DNA from 4 places in the Thioalkalivibrio sp. ALR17-21 genome. Region 2 is predicted to be linked to each of the others. Evidence: predicted binding sites of a transcription regulator. Region 2 holds the regulator's gene; each other region holds the start of a gene.
What was found. The regulator sigma-54, encoded in region 2, starts transcription at its own class of promoters, with help from an activator protein. The targets are predictions, from matches to a motif close to TGGCANGNTNCNTGCTT.
Positions count from the first base shown of each region.

Region 1: urtA (urea ABC transporter substrate-binding protein) is a predicted target of sigma-54. The motif match lies at 2,274-2,290, and genes of this name have one in related genera.
Region 3: G020_RS0113660 (pilin) is a predicted target of sigma-54. The motif match lies at 1,891-1,907, and genes of this name have one in related genera.
Region 4: G020_RS0110465 (nitrate regulatory protein) is a predicted target of sigma-54. The motif match lies at 4,477-4,493, and genes of this name have one in related genera.

Region 1 is NZ_ATUL01000013.1:21,484-27,263, forward strand. It holds gene ureC (urease subunit alpha) at 1-304, shown strand, start outside; gene ureE (urease accessory protein UreE) at 312-776, shown strand; gene G020_RS0108310 (urease accessory protein UreF) at 760-1,476, shown strand; gene ureG (urease accessory protein UreG) at 1,498-2,127, shown strand; gene urtA (urea ABC transporter substrate-binding protein) at 2,373-3,722, shown strand; gene urtB (urea ABC transporter permease subunit UrtB) at 3,816-5,549, shown strand; gene urtC (urea ABC transporter permease subunit UrtC) at 5,562-5,780, shown strand, end outside.
Region 2 is NZ_ATUL01000001.1:56,154-61,933, reverse strand. It holds gene hprK (HPr(Ser) kinase/phosphatase) at 1-538, opposite strand, end outside; gene G020_RS0100320 (PTS sugar transporter subunit IIA) at 541-1,005, opposite strand; gene hpf (ribosome hibernation-promoting factor, HPF/YfiA family) at 1,010-1,348, opposite strand; gene G020_RS0100310 (RNA polymerase factor sigma-54) at 1,352-2,875, opposite strand; gene lptB (LPS export ABC transporter ATP-binding protein) at 2,960-3,700, opposite strand; gene lptA (lipopolysaccharide transport periplasmic protein LptA) at 3,697-4,239, opposite strand; gene lptC (LPS export ABC transporter periplasmic protein LptC) at 4,236-4,814, opposite strand; gene G020_RS0100290 (HAD family hydrolase) at 4,811-5,347, opposite strand; gene G020_RS0100285 (KpsF/GutQ family sugar-phosphate isomerase) at 5,347-5,780, opposite strand, start outside.
Region 3 is NZ_ATUL01000036.1:12,588-18,367, reverse strand. It holds gene G020_RS0113670 (MarR family EPS-associated transcriptional regulator) at 13-339, opposite strand; gene G020_RS0113665 (TIGR02281 family clan AA aspartic protease) at 760-1,458, opposite strand; gene G020_RS0113660 (pilin) at 1,937-2,377, shown strand; gene G020_RS0113655 (pilin) at 2,491-2,949, shown strand; gene G020_RS0113650 (lipopolysaccharide assembly protein LapB) at 3,066-5,075, shown strand; gene G020_RS0113645 (lipopolysaccharide assembly protein LapB) at 5,072-5,780, shown strand, end outside.
Region 4 is NZ_ATUL01000019.1:26,515-32,294, forward strand. It holds gene lolA (outer membrane lipoprotein chaperone LolA) at 73-696, shown strand; gene G020_RS0110440 (replication-associated recombination protein A) at 726-2,132, shown strand; gene G020_RS0110445 (TVP38/TMEM64 family protein) at 2,138-2,914, shown strand; gene G020_RS0110450 (TMEM165/GDT1 family protein) at 2,849-3,406, opposite strand; gene G020_RS0110455 (hypothetical protein) at 3,710-3,952, shown strand; gene G020_RS0110460 (DsrE family protein) at 4,043-4,399, shown strand; gene G020_RS0110465 (nitrate regulatory protein) at 4,527-5,780, shown strand, end outside.

The sequences.
Region 1 (5,780 bases), on a different contig from region 2:
GCCACAGCCGGTGCATTACCGGCCGATGTTCGGCAGCTACGGCCCGGCCATGACCGGCACCTCCGTCAGCTTCGTCTCACAGGCCGCCCTGACCGCCGGGATCGGCGACCAGCTGGGTCTGGAGCGAAGGCTGGTCGCGATCCGCGGCTGCCGCGAGATCGGCAAGCAGGACATGCGGCTGAACGACTGGCTGCCGAAGATGGAAGTGGACCCGGAGACCTACGAGGTCCGTGCCGACGGCGAGCTTCTGACCTGCGAACCCGCTACCGAGCTGCCGCTGAGTCAGCGTTACTTCCTGTTCTGAGGTCCCCATGATTCACCTGATCGAACGCGCCGATAGCGCCCCGACCACCGTGACCGGAACCCTGCATCTGCCGGTCGAGACCCGGATGAAGAGCCGCTTCCGGGCCACCCTCGACACCGGCGACGAGGTCGGCGTATTCCTCGAGCGGGGCGGCATGCTGCGCGACGGGTCCGCCCTGCGCGCGGACAGCGGCGAGTGGGTCACAGTGCGTGCCGCGCCGGAACCCGTCAGCACCGTGTACTGCGAGGACCCGCTGCTGCTAGCACGCGCGACCTACCACCTCGGCAACCGCCACATTGCCCTGCAGATCGACCCGGGCCGGCTGCGTTACCTGCACGACCACGTGCTGGACGACATGCTGCGCGGCATCGGACTCGATCCGATCTTCGAGCACGCCCCGTTCGAGCCGGAGGCCGGCGCCTACGGGCACGGACACGCCCACGGCGGTCACGGCCATGGCCATTCGCACTGATCCGGGGCTGACTGACCCGGAACTGACTGACCCGGGCCTGGCACGGCGACGTCTCTGGCAACTGGTGAGCCCCACGCTGCCGGTCGGGACCTACAGCTATTCCGGCGGCATGGAATGGGCCATCGAAGCGGGCTGGCTCGCGGACGAGGACGCGGTGGCCGACTGGATGCAGGGCCAGATCCGCCACAGCCTGAGCCGGATCGACATCCCCCTGCTCGCACGCCTGCACCGGGCCTGGCTGGAGGACGACGACGAGGCCGTCGAACGGTTCAGTGCGTGGCTGGGCGCCAGTCGCGAGACCCGCGAACTGCGCGCCGAAGACCGTCACCTCGGGCAGGCGCTGGCGCGTCTGCTGTCCGAGCTCGATCTGAACGAGGCCGACCGGTGGCAGGGTCATCCCGAAGCCACCTGGGCCACGCTGTTCGCGCTGGCGCTGGCGCGCTGGTCCATCCCGGTCGAGGAAGGAGCCGAGGCGATTCTCTGGTCCTGGTGCGAGAACCAGGTCGCGGCCGCGATCAAGCTGGTCCCGCTGGGGCAGACCGCCGGTCAGCGCCTGCTCCACCGCCTGGCCTCGACCATCGGCGGGGCTGCACGGGAGGGGCTTGCGCGGGACGACGCGGCGATTGGCGGCACGGCCCCCGGTGTCGCCATCGCCAGCGCCCTGCACGAAACCCAGTATTCACGCCTGTTCCGCAGTTAGCGAAATTCCCGGGAGGCACCCATGTCACTGAATCCCCGAGTCCTGCGCGTCGGCATCGGCGGGCCGGTCGGCTCCGGCAAGACGGCCCTGCTCCAGGCCCTGTGTCAGCGCATGCGCGAGACGTACAGCATCGCCGTGGTCACCAACGACATCTACACCCGCGAGGATGCCGAGTTCCTGACCCGCCACGACGCGCTGGAGGCCGAACGCATCGTCGGGGTGGAAACCGGCGGATGCCCGCACACGGCGATCCGCGAGGATGCCTCGATGAACCTGTCGGCCCTGGCCGACCTCGGCATCCGTTTTCCCGGCCTCGAGGTGGTATTCGTCGAGAGCGGCGGCGACAACCTGTCCGCGACCTTCAGTCCGGAGCTGTCCGATCTGACGATCTACGTGATCGACGTCTGCGCGGGCGACAAGATCCCGCGCAAAGGGGGGCCCGGCGTGACCCGTTCCGACCTGCTGGTGATCAACAAGATCGATCTCGCCGAGGGGGTCGGTGCATCGCTGGAGGTCATGGACCGCGACAGTCGGCGCATGCGCGGCGAGCGCCCGTTTGTCTTCACGAACATGCGCACGGGCGAGGGCCTGGATGAAGTCGTCCGGTTCATCATCGAGCATGGGATGCTCCCCGCCAGGGAATCGGCCTGAGCAGCGACCGCCCGGCGGACGATGCACACCCGTGCGGCAACCTCCGCCCCATCACGAGACAGATGCACCATGTGCATGCAGTCCGCCCTCCCCTCCCGACCGGAGATGACTGCGGACACCGGGCGCAAGACCCCGTTTTCCGTTCATGGCACACAGCTTGCTGCCCCGGGAATGTCCGGCGCCGGTATTACGGAGTGCCGGGTTGTTCCCTGGAAACGATCCCTAGCGGAGAACGGAGACAGTCGATGCATCCAAACACGAGCCACCCCCCGCAAATTTCGCTCGCGCGCCGGGCCACCCGCACCGCCACCGGTGTCGCACTGGCCCTGGGCCTGGCAACCGGCGGAGGCATAACCGCACAGGCCGACGAAGATCCGATCAAGGTGGGCATCCTCCACTCGCTGTCGGGTACGATGGCCATCAGCGAGACGTCCCTCCGGGACGTGGCCCTGATGACCATCGAGGACATCAACGAAAACGGCGGCCTGCTGGGCCGCGAACTCGAACCGGTGGTGATGGACCCCGGCTCCGACTGGCCCACCTACGCCGAACACGCCCGTGAGATGATCGAGCGCGAGAACGTGGACGTCATCTTCGGCTCGTGGACATCAGTGTCCCGTGAAGCGGTCCTGCCGGTCCTCGAGGAACTCAACGGGCTGATGTTCTACCCGGTTCAGTACGAGGGCGAGGAGTCCTCGCGCAACATCTTTTACACCGGCGCCGCGCCGAACCAGCAGACCCTGCCCGGCGTGGAATATCTGATGAGCGACGAGGGCGGCGGCGCCGAGCGCTTCTTCCTGGTCGGCACTGACTACGTCTTCCCGCGGACCACCAACCGCATCGTGCGTGCCTATCTGAATGCCCACGGGATTTCGGACGACGCCATCGAGGAGGTCTACTTCCCGTTCGAACATGCCGATTTCCAGACCCTGGTCAGCGACATCGACAGCTTCTCCCAGGATGGCCCCACCGCGGTGATCAACACCATCAACGGCGACTCCAACGTCGCGTTCTATCAGGAGCTCGCGAACCAGGGGATCGACCCCATCGACGTTCCGGTACTGGCGACCTCGGTGGGCGAGGAAGAACTCCGCGGCATGGACACCGACCCCCTCGCGGGCCACCTCGCCGCCTGGAACTACTTCATGTCCATCGAGACCCCGGAGAACGAACGCTTCACCGAGCGGTGGATGGAATACGTGGAACAGGAAGGCCTGTCCGGTGGTTCCGACCGGGTGACCAATGATCCGATGGAGGCCACGCACATCGGCATGCGCATGTGGGCCCAGGCGGTCCTGCAGGCGGGGACCACGGATGTCGACGCCGTCCGCCAGGCGGTGTACGGGCAGTGCGTCGCTGCGCCGTCGGGATTCGAGGTGTGCATGGACGACGAGAATCACCATCTGCACAAGCCCGTGATCATTGGCGAAATCCAGCCGGATGGTCAGTTCTTCCCGGTCTGGGAAACCGATGACGTGGTCCGCGCCGAACCCTGGAGCGACTACGTCGAAGGTAACGAAGACCGTGTGGCGAACTGGCGCTATCCCTGGGTCTGCGGCGACTGCGAAGAACCCACCTACGACCTGCGCTTCTGAGTCCGGGTACGTCCGGCCGGCACCACACCGGTGCCGGCCTTCCCGATTGCCCCCCCGCGCATCCGTGGCGGGGCACCCTGAGGAGAGAGAATCATGCGACTCACCGCACGTGTCGCCAACGGCCTGCTGTGCGCGCTGCTCGTGACGCCCCTGCTGTCACCGGGCGCATCGGCGGCCATGGAAGAAGCCCGGGAACAGGCCGAGCAGCTCGAAGAAGAGCAGGAAGAACAACTGGAAGCCGAACTGGCCGAAGTCAGCGACGAAGGGCTTGCCGAAGATACCGCAGAACTCCTGAGGGCCATGGCCACTCAGGACATCCGGGCGCTGCAGGCCGCCATCGAGGACATCGCGGCCAGTCAGGACGCGGACACGCTGCCCGCCCTGCTGGCGCTGCGCGACCGTCGGCTGTTTTTCACCGATGACGAGACCCTGATCATCGAGGATGCCCGCGACGGGACATTCCGGGAGGCCATTACCGGTGAACCCCGGGAGGATCTGGACGCAGGCGATCTGAACGAACCACGTGCGACCAACCCCATCCGCCGGGTGCTGCGCCCGACCATCGGCGCGCTGCAGATCTTCGCGGACGACCCGGCCGCCCGCCTCGCCGCAGCCGAAGAACTGGCGGAACGCCCCCGTCCGGAGATGCGCGACGCCATCATCGCCGCCCTCGACGAGGAAACGGCCGCGGAAACGGAACGCCTTCTGAACATTGCCCTGGCCCAGCTGGACCTCGACAGCGAGGACGATGCCCGTCGGCTGGAAGCCGTCGAGATCGTGGCCGAGGTCCGGGCCAGCCGCCTGCGCAGCGACCTGCAGTCCCTGCTGGAACGCGACGACGACGGCCAACCCGTCGAGACGAACCCGGAGATCCGCGAAGCCGCCGCGGCCGGGGTTCGCGCAATCGAGCAGCGTGAACGCACGGCCCGCTTCGTGTCCGACCTCGTCTACGGACTTTCGATGGGCAGCGTGCTGCTGCTGGCCGCCATGGGTCTGGCGATCATCTTCGGGCTGATGGGCGTGATCAACATGGCCCACGGCGAACTGCTGATGGTCGGGGCCTACACGACCTTCATGACCCAGGCACTGTTCGCCCTTCTCATCCCGCAGTACTTCCATTACTACCTGATCGCGGCCGTCCCACTGGCCTTTCTGACGGCCGGTGCCGTGGGCATTGCCATGGAACGCGGCGTGATCCGTTTTCTTTACACCCGTCCGCTGGAGACGCTGCTGGCCACCTGGGGCATCAGCCTGGTCCTGATTCAGTCCGTCCGCATGATCTTCGGTGCACAGAACGTCAGCGTCGCCAGCCCGCCGTGGTTCTCCGGCAGCGTGCAGATCATGCAGGGGGTCAGTCTGTCGACCTCGCGCGTCGGGGTCATCGTGTTCGCGATCTTCGTCGTCGGGCTGGTCTGGGTGCTGATGAACCGGACGCGTCTGGGCCTCGAGGTCCGCGCGGTCATGCAGAACCGGGACATGGCCGCCTGTCTGGGCGTCCCGGCGCGCCGGGTCGACATGTGGACCTTCGGCATGGGCGCCGGCGTGGCCGGCCTGGGCGGGGTCGCGCTGTCCCAGATCGTGAACGTGGGCCCGGAGATGGGCCAGAACTACATCGTGGAGTCGTTCATGGTCGTCGTGCTGGGCGGCGTGGGCAGTCTGTTCGGTCCCGTGCTGAGCGCGCTGGGGATCGGCGTGACCACCAAATTCCTGGAACCGGCGGTCGGCGCCGTACTCGGCACCATCATCGTGTTCGCCGCCATCATCCTGTTCATTCAGTGGCGTCCTCAGGGGATCTTCGCCCTGAAGGGCCGCTCGGCCGACGATTAGGAGACCGTCTTCATGCATTCGTCCAGCGCAATCTCCCATCTCGGCCGGCTGCACGGCGGGACCGCCTGGGTCATCCTCGCGATCCTCGCGTTCCTGGCACTGGTGGTGGTCCCGGTGCTGTACTGGTTCGTGCCCCCCGATTCCCCGTTCCACATGCCGGGCTGGATGGTCACCCTCGCGGGTCGTTTCCTCGCCCTGGCCATGGTCGCCCTGGCCCTGGATCTGATCTGG
Region 2 (5,780 bases):
CCAGCGCTACCTCGCTCTTGCCGACGCTCGACGCCCCCGAGATCAGCACGCCGATCCCGAGGATCTCCATGAACACCCCGTGGCGCACCTCGAAATGAGCGAGGCGCTGCTGCAGGAAATAGCGCAGCAGGGCGATGACTTCGTGCGAGGATGTGCGTGTGCACAGGATCACCGGCAGCGGGTCGTCACCTGTCTGCGGCATGCGCGGGAACGGGCAGGTGTCCTCGGCGAAAATCACCATGGTGGTGCCGGTGCGGGCCATCTCCAGCACAAGGTGGTCACGCTGTTCGTCGGACAGGCCGGCGATGTAGCGGGCCTCGTAGTCGCCGATGACCTGGATGCGGTTGGGGCGGATCAGGTTGAGATGGCCGGCCAGCGGCAGGTCGCCATCGCCGAGTCCCAGGAGTTCGCGGTCGCCCGCGGCCTCCTCCCCGTGGACGTAGCGCAGGTCCAGACGGCTCCCCATCGCCCGCGTGAGCGCGGCGATGGTGATGTTGCTCGCGGTGCCGTCGCCTGCCGCCTCCGCCCGGTCGGCCATGGTCAGGTGTCTCCCAGGGCCCGGGTGAGGGCCTGCTGGACCCCCGCGCTGTCCGCGGCGCGCCGGATGCCGGCGAGGGTGTCCGGCTGCGACAGGCCGCGTGCGAGCTGGGCCAGCAGGTCCAGGTGTTCGCTGGTGGCCTCTTCCGGCACCAGCAGGGCGATCAGGATGTCCACCGGTTCGTGGTCCATGGCCTCGAAATCCACGCCCTGATCCAGACGCAGGACCGCGATGCGGGGCGTATCCAGCTCGGCCAGACGGCCGTGCGGAATCGCCACGCCATGGCCGAGCCCGGTGGAGCCCAGTTTTTCGCGGGCCGACATGGCTTCGAACGCGGCGCTGGCCGCCAGCCCGTCCGCGGCCCCGTCCACCAGCAGATCGGCGAGGGTTTCCAGCGCTCGTTTCTTGCTGGAGCAGTCGGCTTCCAGTCCGATGCGCTCCGGGGTGATGAGCTCGGCCGGGTTCATCGGTTTACGGGGTCTGTTCGCGGTTGCGCTGGTGGCCTTCGGCGCGATGATGGTCCTTGACCTTCTCCTTGTGCTTGATCAGCTGGCGGTCGACCTTGTCGATCAGGCCGTCGATGGCGGCGTACATGTCGTCGTGGCTGGCCTCGGCGTGGATGTGGTTGCCGCTGACCTGCAGATTCGCTTCCGCCTTGTTGTGCAGCTTCTGCGTCTTCTCGTGGGTTAGCACCACGTGCACGTCGATCACCTTGTCGAAGTGGCGTTCCAGCTTCTCGAATTTCTCGTTGACGTAGTCGCGCAGGGCGTCGGTGATTTCGACGTGGTGTCCGGTGAGGTTGATCTGCATGGGTCAGGCTCCTTTCGGTTTGCTTCCGGTCGGCATGGCGGCCATCTGGCGGCGTTCGCTGGAGGATGGCAGGTTCATGCCCTCCCGGTATTTGGCCACGGTACGTCGGGCCACGTTGATGCCCCGATCCGCGAGGATCCGGGCGAGGCGGGAATCGCTGAGCGGTTTGCCCGGCGTTTCCTCTTCGATGAGTTCGCGGATCATGGCACGAATCGCGGTCGCGGAGCATTCCCCGCCGTCGCTGGTGCCCACGTGACTGGAGAAGAAATACTTGAATTCGAACACTCCGCGGGGGGTATGCATGTATTTCTGCGTGGTCACCCGCGAGATCGTGGACTCGTGCATCTCCAGGGCTTCGGCGATGTCGCGCAGGATCAGCGGCTGCATCGCCACCTCGCCGTGTTCCAGGAACCCCTGCTGGCGTTCGACGATCGCTCGCGCTACGCGCAGCAGGGTGTCGTTGCGGCTGTGCAGGCTCTTGATGAACCACCGCGCCTCCTGCAGCTGGTCGCGCATGAATGCGCTGTCGCGGGCATCGGAGACCTGGCGGACCATGCCGGCGTAGAGGTCGTTGACGCGAATGCGCGGGGCGATCTCGGGATTCAGGTCGACCTGCCAGCCCTGGTCGGTATGACGCACGTAGACATCCGGGACCACGTATTCCGGCGGCGTCTCGCTGATCTGGGCGCCGGGGCGCGGGTTGAGCGTACGGATCAGGTCCAGGGCCGCGGCCAGCTCGTCGGCATCGCGCACGCCGCTCTGGCGCTGCAGTGCCTTGTAGTCACGCCGGGCAAGGGCGTCCATGCCGTGTTCCAGGACCGCGCGCGCGGCTTCGCGCGAGGGCGCGTCCGGCGCCAGCTCGCCCAGCTGGACCTCCAGGCACTCGCGCAGATCCAGCGACCCGGCCCCGAGGGGGTCGCAGTGCTGCAGCCAGTGGCGCACTGCCTCCACCTCGTCGGTGCCGACCGGGGTGTCCTCGCCCTGACTGATGGTGTCGGCCAGGGTCTCGACGTCTCCCTCGAGGTAACCGTCGCCGTTGATGGTGTCGATCAGGGCGGCGCCGATGCGCTGGTCACGCGGGGTCAGGTGCGACAGATGCAGCTGCCACAGCAGGTGGTCCTGCAGGCCACCGCCATCGTCGTCCGAGGTGTTTTCCAGGGGATCGCGGTCGTCCAGTCCGCGCGGGCTGGCGCTGGCGTCGTAGATGTCTTCCCAGCGGGTGTCGGTCACCAGTTCGTCGGGGATGACATCCTCCGAACCGCCGGCGTCCACCGTTTCGCCGGTGCCGGCGGCGGCATCGCTGGCGGTCTCGTTCTCGCCCTCGGTGCCGGGGTCCGGGGTTTCTTCGCCATCGGCGCCGAGTTCGTCGTCCTCGGCCTGTTCCAGCATGGGGTTGCTTTCCAGCGCCTGCTGGATCTCGGCCTGGAGCTCCAGCGTCGAGAGCTGCAACAGCCGGATGGCCTGCTGCAGCTGCGGCGTCATGGTCAGCGTCTGACCGAGCTGCAGGTTCAGCCCGGGCTTCAGCATGAGTTGGGAGAGGCGTTGTTCACCATAAGTGAATAGTAATCCCTTGTTGTGGCCTTGTGCACCGGCCGGATGTGGCGATCGGTGTCACAGGCGGAAATTTTCGCCGAGGTAGACCTCGCGCACGCGGGCATCGTCCAGCAGTTCCTCCGGCGTTCCCGCGCTCAGAAGGTGCCCCTCGCTGAGGATGTAGGCGCGGTGGCAGATGCCCAGGGTCTCGCGCACGTTGTGGTCCGAGATTAGTACGCCGATGCCGCGTTCGGCCAGGTGGCGGATCACTTCCTGGATCTCGCTGACCGAGATCGGGTCGACCCCGGCGAAGGGTTCGTCCAGGCAGATAAACCGCGGATCACCGGCCAGCGCACGGGCGATCTCGGCGCGCCGCCGTTCGCCTCCGGACAACGCGATGCCGGGGCTGTGGCGCACGGTTTCGAGCTGGAATTCCTCGATCAGGGCATCGCCGATGCGGCGGCGCTCGTGGCGGTCCAGTCCGGGCCGCAGTTCCAGCACTGCCTGCAGGTTGTCCTGGACCGACAGGCGGCGGAAGATCGAGGCCTCCTGTGGGAGATAGCCCAGCCCGGCGCGGGCGCGTTCGTGGATGGGGGCCTGCGTGATGTCGCGCCCGCCCAGGGTGATGCGCCCGGTATTGGGCCGGATCAGGCCGACCAGACTGTAGAAACAGGTGGTCTTGCCGGCCCCGTTGGGTCCCAGCAGGCCGACCACCTCGCCGGGCACCAGGTCCACGTCCATTGCGTCCAGCACGGTACGCTGGCCATAGCGCTTGCTCAGCTCGCGGGCGACCAGATGGCCGTTGGCCGCGGGCCTCATGGATCGTCCTCGCGTGGCTGCAGGCGGATGTGCACGCGCTCGTCGTCGGTGTCGCCGCGTTCCGCGCGGATCACGTCGCGCTCGAGGTCATAGGTGATGCGCTGCCCGCGGGCATCCTCGGCGGCGGTGATGACGCGCGCCCGTTCGGTCAGGATCACGCGTTCCTCGTCGAGGAAATAGTCGATGCGCAGCCCTTCGGCGATGCGCATCTCGCCGGTCTCGGGATCGGGCGACTCCAGGCGTGCGGGCTCGCCGTGGGCCTCGATCTCGTAGGGGCGGCGCTCGCGCATGTGCACGATCACGCGGTCTGCTTCCAGCGTGGCATCGCCGCGCACCACGATCACGTCGCCGGTGTAGGTGCCGGTGCCCGCGCGTTCGTCCATCTCGGCGTGGTCCGCGGTGATCTCCACCGGCAGGGCATCCTCGCGGCCGGTCGCCGGCGGGGCCGCCAGGATCAGTGCGAGTACGCCCGCCACGGCAAGCAGCGGGGCCGGTCGGCGGATGCCCGCGCGGCGATGTTCGGTTGTGGCCGGGTTCATTCCGGGCGGTCCTCCTGCGGCAGGTCGCTGTACAGCGTGTAGACCTCGGCGAGCAGTTCAATGGTATCCGCTTGCGGGTCGGCGCGCAGGCCGGTACCCCGCTGGAACAGTCCCGGCTGTTCCAGAGTGCTCGACGCCGACGAGGTCGTCAGCCGGGTGTCCAGCGCCACGCGCACGTCGCGCGACTCGATCACCGTGCGCACGCGCTCGTTGCGTTCGGGGCGCACGCCGCGGGTGTGGCCGAAGGTATGCAGCAGTTCGCGATCGGGCTGATGCGCCGCGCGCGGGGCCCGCCAGGTCCAGTTCAGGCCCCGCTGGTCCAGCAGATCCAGCTCCGGGTCATCGATGAACTGGACCGCATCCCGGTCGTATTCGCGCAGCCGCGCCCCCTGCAGGCGGTGGGTGGGCCGCCCGTCCTCGCCAGTGACATGCGCGGTAAACCCCTCGATCTGCAGCGTGGGTTCGGCGTCGGCCGCGGGTTCGGCAGGCGGCTCGGCCGCTGTCGGCCCGGCGAGCAGGAGCCCGGTGGTCAGCAGCCAGGCGGCGAGCAGGGCGCGACGCGGATCCGGGCTCATGCGTGCAGGTAGCTTTCGAGCACGGCCTCGAGGCGGCCGCGCGCGGCCAGCAGGTCCTCGCAGACTTCGCGCACCGCGCCGCGCCCGCCACCGGCCGTGGTGACCCACTGCGCGTGCTGGCGCACGAACGGATGGGCGTCGCCGACCGCGATGCCCAGGGCAACCCTGCGCATCGCCGGCAGATCGACCACGTCGTCGCCCACGAACGCGGCCTCGGCGGCGCGGTGCCCGGTCTGCTCCAGCAATTGCGCCAGCGCGGCGCCCTTGTCCCGCCGGCCCTGGATGCAGTGACGGATGCCCAGATCCCGCAGGCGATGCTCCACGACCGCCGACTGCCGCCCGGTGAGGATTGCGACCTCCAGCCCGTCGTCCATGGCCATGCGCAGGCCGTGGCCGTCGCGGCTGTGGAAGGCCTTGTACTGTTCGCCACCGTCGCCGAGAAACAGCGCGCCGTCGGTCAGCACGCCGTCGACGTCCAGGATCAGCAGTCGGGTGGTCCGCTGCAGGGTGGAAAGGTCGGTTTCGGTGTTCATCAGGCCACCCCCGCGCGCAGCAGGTCGTGCATGTTGATGACTCCCTGCAGGCGGTGGTCGGCGTCGGCCACCGGCAGGGCGTTGATCCGGCGGCTCTCCATCATCTCCAGGGCCTCGGCCGCCAGCCAGTCGGCACCGGCGGTGTGGCCGTCGCGGGTCATGACCTCGCCGATGGTCAGGCTGTCGAGGCTGTGGCCGAGGTCCAGGGTGCGGCGCAGGTCGCCGTCGGTGAAGACCCCCAGGATTCGCGCGTCGGCGTCGCTGACGATCACCAGTCCCAGCCCCTTGCGGGTGATCTCGAACAGCGCATCCTTCAGCGGCGCGTCTGGTGCGATGCGCGGGATCGCTTCGCCGGTATGCATGATGTCGCCGACGTGGATCAGCAGGCGACGCCCGAGGCGGCCGCCGGGATGCGAGCGGGCGAAGTCGTTCG
Region 3 (5,780 bases), on a different contig from region 2:
GGGGCTGGCCTCCTACCGGCTCTGCCTCAGCTCTTCCTCCAGCGCCGCGATCTCCGCCTGAATGGCGGCATGCTCCTCGCGCTTGCGCTGGAGGAACGCGCGCGCCAGCCGGGCCTTTTCCGCCACGCCATGAGGGGTAAGCTTGTACAGGTAGCGGGTCTTGTTCTCACTGCGGGCAAAGTTGCCCGCCTTGACCCAGCCCTTGTCGATGAGCGCCCTCAGGGAATAATGCGCACTGCCCACCGACACCCCCAGCCGTTCCGCCAGTTCGCGCTGGCTCAGCTCGGGATGGTCCTGAAGGATCTTCAGAATGCGGTACTGGATCTCGTCTCGCTGCAATTCACCGCCTTCGAGGGGCTTTCGGCACGTCGGCGCCGGGAGGGGCGACCCGCGAACACGCGGATGCATCCGCACGGCCGGCGCCGTTCACCCCCTGAACGAACGGAGCGTATTGGATCATACCCCCCGTGGACCGGCAAGGACACATCGCCCATCGTAGGAGTGTGCCCGCACACGAACAGCCTCCCCACCCGCCTGCAGGAGCCTGCTCGCAGGCGAACAGGTTGGGCCCGGGGCAAACGCACGTCCGTTCGCGGCCGAGGCCGCTCCTACGCACCCGCCACCCGCCTGTGGGAGCCTGCTCGCAGGCGAACAGCCGGAACCCGGGGCGCACGCACGTCCGGTTCGCGGCCGAGGCCGCTCCCACGCACCCCCACATCGGCCTGTGGGAGCCTGCTCGCAGGCGAACCGGGGCACCCCCTACCGCAGAATCAGCGCGTCACCGCTGGGTTCCACCTCCACCCGATCGAGAAAGGTCCGCCCCAGGCGCGCCCGGTGGATGTGATCGTCCGGCACGATCACCGCGCTCACGCCACTGCGGCGGATGCCGCCCACCCGCACTTCATCCAGCGTCACGCGGCGGGCGTTCACGCGGCCGCGCTCGGTACGCAGGTGCACCGTATTGCCGGCGTCGGCGTCCACCCCGGCGCGTTCGGCATCGCGCTCGCGCAGCATCACCGATTCGGCCTCGCGGTCCACCTCCATGGTGATGGCCCGGCCGTTCACGCCCACGGTCAGGCTGTGCACCCCGCGAGAATCGGGGTACACGGTGATCCCGGGGTCGGCGGCCTCTCTCTCACGGCCCGCAGCTTCACCATCGGCCGAATCCGCATCGCCAGCCCCTGTGGAAGCGGGTTCCCCCGCCCCGCGCTCCAGCCAGCGGGTCTCCCCCGCGAACTCCACCTGTACGCGTCCGCCGCCCGCCTGCAGCACCCGAACCCCGCCGGGGCCGCTCTCGCCCTCGGCCACCACGGCCCGCTCGCCGTCCACCGACAGGACCGCCCGGCCGTCGAACACGGCGTGGACGGTGATGTCGGCGGCGGCAACGCCGGGAAACGCGAACGCGGCGGCGAAGATGACGAAGCGGGCGGCGTAGCGTGTTTTCCGGGATTTAATCATTGTTCTTTGTATACCACCTTGGCGTTTCGCCTGCGAGCAGGCTCCTGCGCGATGGGGCGTATCCAGACCCCGATCGGCCAGAGGGCTGGCCTCCCACAGGGTGCCGGGCCCGTAGGAGGCCAGCCCTCTGGCCGATCGGGCATGTCCAGCACCCCCACGCGCAGGGGACTGCGCTCCTACAACACGGTAGGAGGCCAGCCCTCTGGCCGATCGGGCACGTCCAGCACCCCCACGCGCAGGGGGCTGCGCTCCTGCGTGGGGGAGGAAGGATTATTGGCCGGGCAGCGAGAACATACAAGCGGCTGCGGGCGGGGGTGAGAATCCCGACGGGCGCGCTGAGGAATACCCGCAAACTGACCAAGGTTGTCACTCGAGGTGACCAATTTCGTCACCCGAGACTGACAATCGCCGTCACACTCGGGGTGCATGAGTTGGCACGAAATGTGATTGCCCGCACAAAAAACAAAGGAGCAGCACCATGCGACAACTCATCCAGAAGGGCTTCACGCTGATCGAACTCATGATCGTGGTCGCGATCATCGGCATCCTCGCGAGCCTCGCGCTGTTTGCCTACGCGGACTACCAGGTGCGGGCACAGCTCGCGGAAAGCGTTTCGCTCGTGGGCCCGGCGCGGAATGCCGTGGAAGAGTTCTACAACGAACGGGGCCACTTCCCCGCCTCCAACGAATCGGCCGGGCTGGAAGACCCTCAGGGATATGCGGGGAGTTACACCGAATCCATTGAGGTGCATGATAACGGCACCATCCGGGCCCTGATCGGGAACGATGCCAATACACGCGTGGCCGGCGGCTACATGGTGTTCTCCGCCTCCACTGCCAGCTCCGGGCTGACCTGGCAGTGCCTGGGCCAGGGGGACGTCCCCACCCGCCTGCTGCCCTCGGGATGCCGGGCCGACTGAGCTGGCCCAAATTTCCCCGCCCGTAGTATTGCAATACTTGGCATTACGATTGCATACTTTCAGGCAGGGTTTAGCAGGACCCTGACCAACTCCCAAGAGCAAGGAGCAACACCATGCGCAAGCAAGTCCAGAAGGGTTTCACCCTCATCGAACTCATGATCGTGGTCGCGATCATCGGTATCCTGGCGGCCATCGCCCTGCCGGCCTACCAGGACTACACCGTCCGCGCCCAGGTCTCGGAAGGCATGTCGCTGGCCGCCGGTGCCCGCACCGCCGTGGCCGAATATGTAAACCAGCGCGGCGCCTTCGCCTCCGACAATGCCTCATACGGTCTGGAACCCTCCGAAGAGATCACCGGCTCTTACGTGACCCATGTTAATGCTGGCACGTCTGGCGAGGAGCCGAGCGACGCCGACGGCATCATCACGATCACCTTCGGCAATCAGGCCAACGCCGCCATCGATGGGGATACGCTGGAGTTCTCGGCCACGACGTCCGCCGGCAGTCTGCAGTGGAACTGCCGCCCCGGCGACCTGGAAACCAAGTACCTGCCGACCGACTGCCGTCAGTAAGCCGGGCTGACCTTCAGCCGATCATCGGCTGATACCGGCACCGAACACCCCGCTCCGGCGGGGTGTTCTTTTTCCACCCCCTCCCCGCAGTTCCAGACATCCGCCACGAGGCCACGGTGAACGGACCCTCCCGCACCCTATCCGGTACCACGCTGAGCGCCATCCTTCTGGTCGCCCTGCTGGCGGCTGTTGCACTGGTCTACGCGCCCGGCAGCACCGGGGGTTATGTCTTCGACGACATGCCCAATATCGTGGACAACGCCGCCCTGGAGATGGATCACCTGTCGTGGGCCGAGCTGCGCGCCGCGGCGTTTTCCGCGGATTCCGGCCGCCTGAACCGGCCCATCGCCATGGGCAGCTTCGCCCTGGAACGCTATTTTTTCGGGCTGGACCCGTTCCCGATGAAGATCACCAACGTGGTGATCCACTTGATCAACACGCTGCTCGTGTTTGCCCTGGCGCTGCTGGTCGCGCGCCGGCTCGAGCACCGCCTGACCGAACGGCGCGGCCATGGCCTGAGCCTGGTCGTTCCGTTGCCGATGTTCGCTCTGGCCGTAGCCGCCGCCTGGGCGCTGGCCCCCATCAACCTGACCGGCGTGCTGTACGTGGTCCAGCGCATGGAGGCGCTGGCCACGCTGTTCATGCTGGCCGGCCTCATTGCCTACATCCTCGGGCGCCTGCGGATCGAACGCGGGCGTCTGCGCAGCGGCTGGGCGCTGGTGCTGGGCGGGCTGGGCCTCGGCACGGCCCTGGCCGTGCTCAGCAAGGAAAGCGGGGTCATGCTGCCGGTGTTCGCGCTGCTGGCCGAATGGCTGCTGTTCGGCTTTGGCGCGGCCGGTACGGCGACCCGGCGCGGGCTCTACTGGCTGTTCGGCCTGGTGCTGGTGCTGCCCGGCGTGGCCGGCCTGGCCACGGTACTGCCGGTGAACCCCGAGCTCCCCAACCGCCCGTTCGATCTGTGGGAGCGCCTGTGGACCCAGGCCCACGCCATGTGGTTCTACATGCGCAACATCGTCGCGCCCGCACCCGGCACGCTTACCCTGTATCACGATGCCTTCCCGCTCGCCCGCGCCTGGAACGACCCCTGGACCAGCCTGCCGGCAGCGCTGGGCCTGCTCGGGCTGGTCGCGGGGGCCTTCGCGCTGTGGCGCCGTCACCCGCTCATCACCTTCGGGATACTGTTCTTCTTCATCCCGCACCTGCTGGTGTCCACCATCATCGGCCTGGAGCTGGTGTACGAGCACCGCAATCACATCGCCTCGGCCGGCCTGATCATGGCGGTGTTCGGGGTGCTGCTCTCGGGGCGGCCAGGCGACTCGCTTGCGTTCGCGCGCAAGGCAGCCGTGATCGGCCTGATCGCACTCTACGGGTTTCTCACCTTTCTGCGGGCCAGCGAGTGGAGCGATCCGGTGCAACTGGCGTACTTCGAAGGAACCCGGCAGGAAGACTCCCCACGGGCCAGCTACCATCTGGGCCTCATCCTGATTCAGGCAGGCGCCGAACCGGGCCAGCCGGTATACGGACTGGCCATTGAACAGATGCAGCGCGCCGCCCGCCTGCCCGGCGCCACCCTTACGCCCTATCAGGGGCTGATCTTCGAACATGCTCGGCACCCGGGACTAAACGTGGACCCTGTATGGTGGACCGCCATGGAGGAATACATCCGCCGCGGGCCGCTGACCACGCAGGACGTGGGTGCGCTGATGTCGCTGGCGCGCGCGCAGGCCGACGGCACCATCGATCTGGACCCGCAGCGGCTGCAGCGGGTGCTGGAAACGGCCTATGAGCTCCATCCCGACCGGAGCCGCCTGCGCCCCGCGCTGGCCGACTTCCTGATCAACGTCGCGGGCGAGCGCGAACGCGGGTACGAACTCCTGCTCGAGGAAACCGCCCACCGCCCCGGCAACGAGGTGGCCTGGCTGCGGCTGGCGCGTTTTCAGATCGTCAGTGGAATGTTGCACCAGGCAGAACAGAGCCTGATGCGTGCGGCAGAGGCCGACCGGCACGGCAGCACCCGACGCGCCCTGCAGGCCCAGCTCGATGAACGCCGACAGGAGCCGGACCCGATCGAGCCGGGCGAGATCGAACCGGGCGAGCTCCGGCCCCATGGGGAGGTCATGCCATGACGCGGCTGAACTCCGTTCGATCTCATACGGCATGGCGCGCAAGGCTGGCCCTGCTCCTTCTGCTGGCCCTCGCCTGGCTGGTCTACCGCCCGGGCCTGTCCGGCGATTTCATCTTCGATGATCTGACCAACCTGGCCCTGCTCGGTTTCTACGGCACCATCGACAACCTGCAGGCATTCTGGCTGTACGTGCTCTCGGGCTTTGCCGGCCCCACCGGACGGCCGGTGGCCATGGCCTCGTTCCTGATCGATGCGCGCAACTGGCCGGCGGATCCCGAGCCGTTCAAGCACACCAACGTGCTCATCCATCTGGCCATCGGCGTGGTGCTGTTCGGCTTGCTGCACCGGCTGGCACGGGCACTGGAGGCAGACGCCCGCACCGCCGCGCTGGTGGCCCTGCTGGCCACGGCGCTGTGGCTGCTGCACCCGCTGTGGGTCTCCACCACGCTGTACGTGGTGCAGCGCATGGCGCAGCTCGCCACACTGTTCGTGCTGGCCGGGCTGTGGCTGTACGTGCGCACGCGGCTGGCGCACCCGCCCGAGGTCCGCCCGGCCACGGTACTCGGTATGGCCGGCGGCATCGGCGGGTGCGGCCTGCTGGCCGTGCTCTCCAAGGAAAACGGGGCCCTGCTGCCGCTGCTGGCGCTGGTGCTGGAAGGGACCATCCTCGCCGCCCATGCGCGGCGGCACGGCCTGCAGCCGACCC
Region 4 (5,780 bases), on a different contig from region 2:
AGTTTCCCTGACGGAGATCGCATGAACCCGCGTCCCCCGAGTTTTGCCACTGGCCCGCTGCGCGGGTCTTCCATGCTCGCCGGCTTGCTGGCGGCACTGCTGCTCCTGTTCGCCGCGCCGGCGGCTGCGACCGATGATGCCCGCCTGGCGCTGGAACGTTTCATGGCCGGCCTGGAGACGTTCTCCGCGGAGTTCACCCAGACGGTCAGTGACGAGACCGGCTTCACCCTGCAGGAATCCGAAGGGGTGATGCATCTGGGGCTTCCCGACCGGCTGTACTGGGAGGTGCGCGAGCCGTTCCCGCAGGTGGTGGTGTCCGATGGCCGTGAACTGTGGACGTTCGAACCGGATCTGGCGCAGGCCACGGTGCGCCCGCTGGGCGACGCGCTGGAGGCCACGCCGATCGCCGCCATCAGCCAGCCGGATCGGCTGGAGGCGCACTTTCGCACGATGATCCTGCCGGTGCCGGATGGCGAGGCCCTGCGGCTGCTGCTGCTGCCGCGCGACGAGCATGCGGATTTCGTGCGCATGATGCTGGATCTGACCCCGGACGGCGACCTGGTGCGCATGCAGTTCGAGGACCTGTTCGGGCAGGTCACCGACGTGCGGTTCAGCGCCAGCGAGCGCAACCCGGAGCTGGATCCGGACACCTTCCGCTTCGAGGTGCCCGACGGGGCCGACGTCTACCGGCCCTGACCCGTTCCCGGCGGGGTTACAATTCCGGCATGAGTGACGACCTGTTCGACAACGACCTGTTCGGGGACGATCCCGCCGGCGGCCCGGAGGCCGACCCGCCGGCCCACCCGTCATCGCAGTCCGCAGCCGCGGCAACGACCGTGGATCCCGCTGCCCCGCTGGCCGAGCGCATGCGCCCGGCGCGGCTGGACGAGATGGTGGGGCAGGATCACCTGGTGGGCGCGGATGCCGCGCTGCGCCGCGCGATCGAAAGCGGTCAGACCCCGTCCATGATCCTGTGGGGGCCGCCCGGCTGTGGCAAGACTACGCTGGCGCGGCTGGTGGCCGAGGCCGGCGCCCAGCGGCTGGTGACCCTGTCGGCGGTGCTGGCCGGAGTGAAGGACGTGCGTGCGGTGGTGGATGCGGCGAAGACCCGGCGGCGCAACGGCGTCGGCACGCTGCTGTTCATCGACGAGATCCACCGCTTCAACAAGGGGCAGCAGGACGCGCTGCTGCCGCATATCGAGGACGGCACGCTCACGTTCGTGGGGGCCACCACCGAGAATCCGTCGTTTGCGCTGAACAGCGCGCTGCTGTCGCGGGCGCGGGTGTATCGCATGGAGGCGGTGGGGGCGGAAGCGGTCGAGTCCCTGATCGAGCGCGCCCTGGAGGATCCGGAGCGGGGCCTGGGCGGCCGCGGCCTGACACTGGATGCGGAGGAGCGTCAGCGCCTGGCGCGGGCCGCGGACGGGGATGCCCGGCGTGCCCTGAACTGGCTGGAGACCGCCTCCGACCTGGCCCGCGACGGGGCGATTACCGGAGACGCCCTGCGCGCGGTCATGGGCGCGCAGTCCCTGGCCTTCGACCGCCAGGGCGATGCCTTCTACGATCAGATCTCCGCGCTGCACAAGTCGGTGCGCGGTTCCGACCCCAACGCGGCGGTGTACTGGCTGACCCGCATGCTGGATGCCGGCTGCGATCCGGACTACCTGGGCCGGCGGCTGCTGCGCATGGCCTACGAGGACATCGGCCTGGCCGCAGTCGGGCTGGGCGCGCGGGTGCTCGCGGCCTGGCAGACCCTGGAACGCCTGGGCCGGCCGGAAGGTGACCTGGCGCTGGTGCAGGCGGTGATCGAACTGGCCGCCGCACCCAAGAGCAACAGTGCCTACGTTGCGCTGAACCAGGCGCGCGCGGCGATCCGCGAGACCGGGAGCCCGGGCGTGCCGCTGCATCTGCGCAACGCGCCGACCGAGCTGATGCGCGCGGAAGGCTTCGGGGCCGGGTACCGCTACGATCACGACGAGCCCGATGGCTTCGCCCGCGGGCAGGTCTACCTGCCGGAGGGTCTGGAAGACGAGCGCTTCTACAGCCCGCGCCGGGACGGCACCGAGCGCGCGCTGGCGGAGCGCCTGGACCGTCTGCGCGACGCGGGCGGAAACCCCGGCGGGGAGGGCTGACCGGGTTGCGCATCCGGCATCACAAGCGGTGGCTGACGGTGGCGGCGATCCTGTTCGGTGTGTCGCTGGCGTGGATCCTGCTGACCACCGAGTGGCCGAGCCTTGGCTTCCCGCTGGGCGAGGTGGAGGCCTGGCTGCGGGGCTGGGGTGCGGGTGCCTATCTGGTGTTCGTGCTCGCCTTCATGCTGCTGGCCCTGTTCCCGCTGCCCAGTACCTTCTGGATCCTGCTGGGCGGGGCCCTGTTCGGCCCCTTCACCGGCGCCGCCCTCAGCCTGCTGGCAGCGACCCTGGCGGCGGTCATTGCCTTCCTGCTGGCGCGTACCTGGCTGCAGCCCTGGCTGGCCCCGCGCATGGGCCCGCGCAGCTCGCGGCTGCGCGCCGATGTGGAGGCCGAGGGCTGGCGGGTCGTGGCCCTGACCCGCCTGGTGCCGGTGTTTCCGTTCGCCCCAACCAATTACGCCCTGGGGCTGGTCCGGCTGCCGCTGCCGGTCTTCGCGCTGACCACCATGGTCGCCCTGATCCCCAGCCTGTTCGCCTATGCCTGGCTGGGGCACGCCACCCGGGAGATCGCCAGTGGCGCCGACAGCGGGGTACAGCTGGGTCTGGCCCTGCTCGCGGTGCTGGCGCTGTTGCTGTTGCTGCCGCGCCTGGTGCGCCGCATCTGGCTGGGCCAGAAGACACTGCACACCGAGGCGCCAATGACTTCAGTGTCTCCCTCAGACCCAGGCGAGCAGGACCCCGATGCCCAGGGCGAGGAACAGCAGGGCGGCGAGCGCGCGTAACAGCCGCAGGGGCAGGTGGCAGGCGAAGCGCTGGCCCAGCCACACCACCGGGGCATTCGCGAGCACCATGCCGATGGTCGAGCCGATCACGACCAGGATCAGGCTGTCGAAGGTCGCGGCCAGCGCGCCGGTGGCGACCTGGGTCTTGTCGCCCATCTCGACCAGGAAGAACAGCACCGTGGTGGTCCAGAACACGCCGTGTTTCGACGCGGCCGGCAGCTCGTCCTCGCCATCCGGGACCAGTACCCAGGCGGCCATCACGATGAACCCGATCCCCAGACCCCAGCGCAGCCAGTCCTCCGGGATGCTGGCGCCGATCCACACGCCCGCCAGCGCGGCCAGGAAGTGATTGGCCAGCGTGGCCACCACGATGCCCCAGATGATGGGCCAGGTCTGCTGGTAGCGGCAGATCAGGAGCAGGGCGAGGAGCTGGGTCTTGTCGCCCATCTCGGCGATGGCGACGATGACGGTAGAGACGAGCAGGGCTTCCATGACGGTCTTCCGGGCCGGGTGGGTGGGCAAGACACGTGACATCGCACCACCCACCCGGCCACGGATCGGGGCGCCATGCCACAGGTCTCGCGGGGCCCGGTGCCGCATCGGCGGCGGGGCTGTCTGCACCACGGTCCTCCGGGCGGAGGATCGAATCTGTTGATGCAGACCCCGGTGAGGCAAGGCCACCCGGGTCGCTACTCCCCTGAAGCTGGCAGGACTCTAGTCATCCCGGTCCGCGCGGGCAAGGACGATCGCGGCTCCGGGCTGCGCCGCCGCCGGGGCTTGGGTAGCATGCGCGCGATGAAACGCTTCCTTTACTGGGTCGATCGGGCCCCCCTTTGGCTGTTCGCACTGCTGGTTGCGACCGTCGGCCTGGCCCCCTGGATCCCCGAGCCGCATGTCGCGGAGAAACTGCGCTGGCTGTTTGCCGGGGAACTTACCCGGCCACTCGATGTGCTCGACCTGGTCGTCCATGCCGTGCCCTGGCTGTTGATGGCGTTCAAGCTCTATCGCAACAGTCTCACCACGAAGGGCGCCCCCTGAGCCGATTGTTTCTCCCTGGCTTGTGGGAAATCGACGCGCCGCTTGCCGGCCGCTACCGATTTCGCACCTTTTCAACCCCGGGAGACTCCCATGCGCTTTATTGTTGCCGTCACCGCCGGTACCGACGACCCGACCCGCGCCACGCTTGGCATGATTGCCGCCAATGTGGCCAAGCAGCAGGGCCACGACGTGACCGTCTGGCTGCAGGGCGAGGCCGTGAACATCGCCAACCGCAACGTGTACGACAAGATCGTCGGCCATAACATGCCGGCAATGAAGGACATCGTGGATTCGCTGGTGAGTGAAGGCGTTCCGTTCTGGGCCTGCGAGGCCTGCGCCAAGGGTCGCGACGTCGGCGAGCACAACTTCCTGCCGAACGCCGAGATGGCCGGCATGGGCCACTACGTCCAGGCCGTCGCCGAGTTCGACCGCTCCATGAGCTTCTGATCGGCCGTGCCGTTCCGCGGGCGGGGCGTGATGCCCCGCCCGTTTTTGTTTGTACCCCCGCTGTCAGTCGGTCGAACTGGCACATCGCATGCTTGTTTGTTCCGGGAGTGATTCACGGACGACGAGCATGACCCAGAACACATCCCCGAATTTTTCCCTCGAAGAGTCCATTGGCGATTTCCTGGTCGCCTCGCGCAAGTGCGAGGTGGTGAGCCTGGAGCGCCTGCTGGAGGCGGTGCAGCTGGTCGGGCGCATCCGCGCGCTGGTGCATGCCCTGCAGCGCGAGCGCGGGGCCTCCAGCCTCTGGATCGGGTCCGGCGGCCAGCGCTATACCCGCGAACTGGAGCAGTACCGGGCCGAATCGGACGCCGCCGCGGCCGCGTTCCGCGAGCACCTGGATGGCTGGCTGGCCCCGGACGCCTGCGCCCATGGCCGCAGTCGGCTGCTGGGGCGCATGGCGCTGGCGCTGCATGGCCTGTCCGGCCTGGGCAGCCTGCGCGAGGAGGTCCTGGAGCTGACCCTGAGCCCGATGGACTCGACCCGCGGCTTCAGCGAGCTGATTCGCGCCCTGATGGCCCTGGTGTTCGAGGCTGCGGATTCGGCGACCGATCCCGAGGTCTCGCGGGCCCTGGTGGCCCTGCTGAACTTCATGCAGGGCAAGGAACTGGCAGGGCAGGAGCGCGCGATCGGGGCCGCCGGGTTTGGCGCCGCGAACTTCGAGCCCGAACTGCGCCAGGCGCTGGTCCATCGGATCGATGCCCAGGAACGGGCGTTCCGCATCTTCTCCGAGTTCGCGGCACCGGCGGCCTGTGCCGCCTGGCGCGAGCTGCAGACGGCGGCCTTCGCCGCCGACATCGAGCGTCTGCGCCGCCGGGCCTGTACCGAGGCCTCAGGGCACCACGACCCCGCCCGGGCCGAGGAATGGTTTGCCTGTACCACCGCGCGCATCGACGCGATGAAGGAGATCGAGGATCTGCTGGAGATGCACCTGAACGAGTGCTGCTCGGCACGCATCACGGCGGATCGCGCGGACCTCGGCGCGGTGCGTGACCGGGTCGCGCAACTCGCCGAGTCGGAACTGCGCGACAGCGTCCCGTATGCGGTGTTCTTCGGCGCGCCGGAGGGCCTGGAGCCCGCGCAGGAGGAGGGCGATGCCGCACTCAACGTACCGATCGTCGGACACTCGGTGATGGACTTGGTGCAGCGCCAGGCGGCCCGGCTGCAGTCGGTGGAGGATGAACTGCATGCGGCACGCCAGGCCCTGGCCGAGCGCAAGACCATCGAGCGTGCCAAGGCGCTGCTGATCCAGCACCGCGGCCTCAGCGAGGACCAGGCCTACAAGCTCCTGCGCCAGACGGCGATGAACCAGAACCGGCGCCTG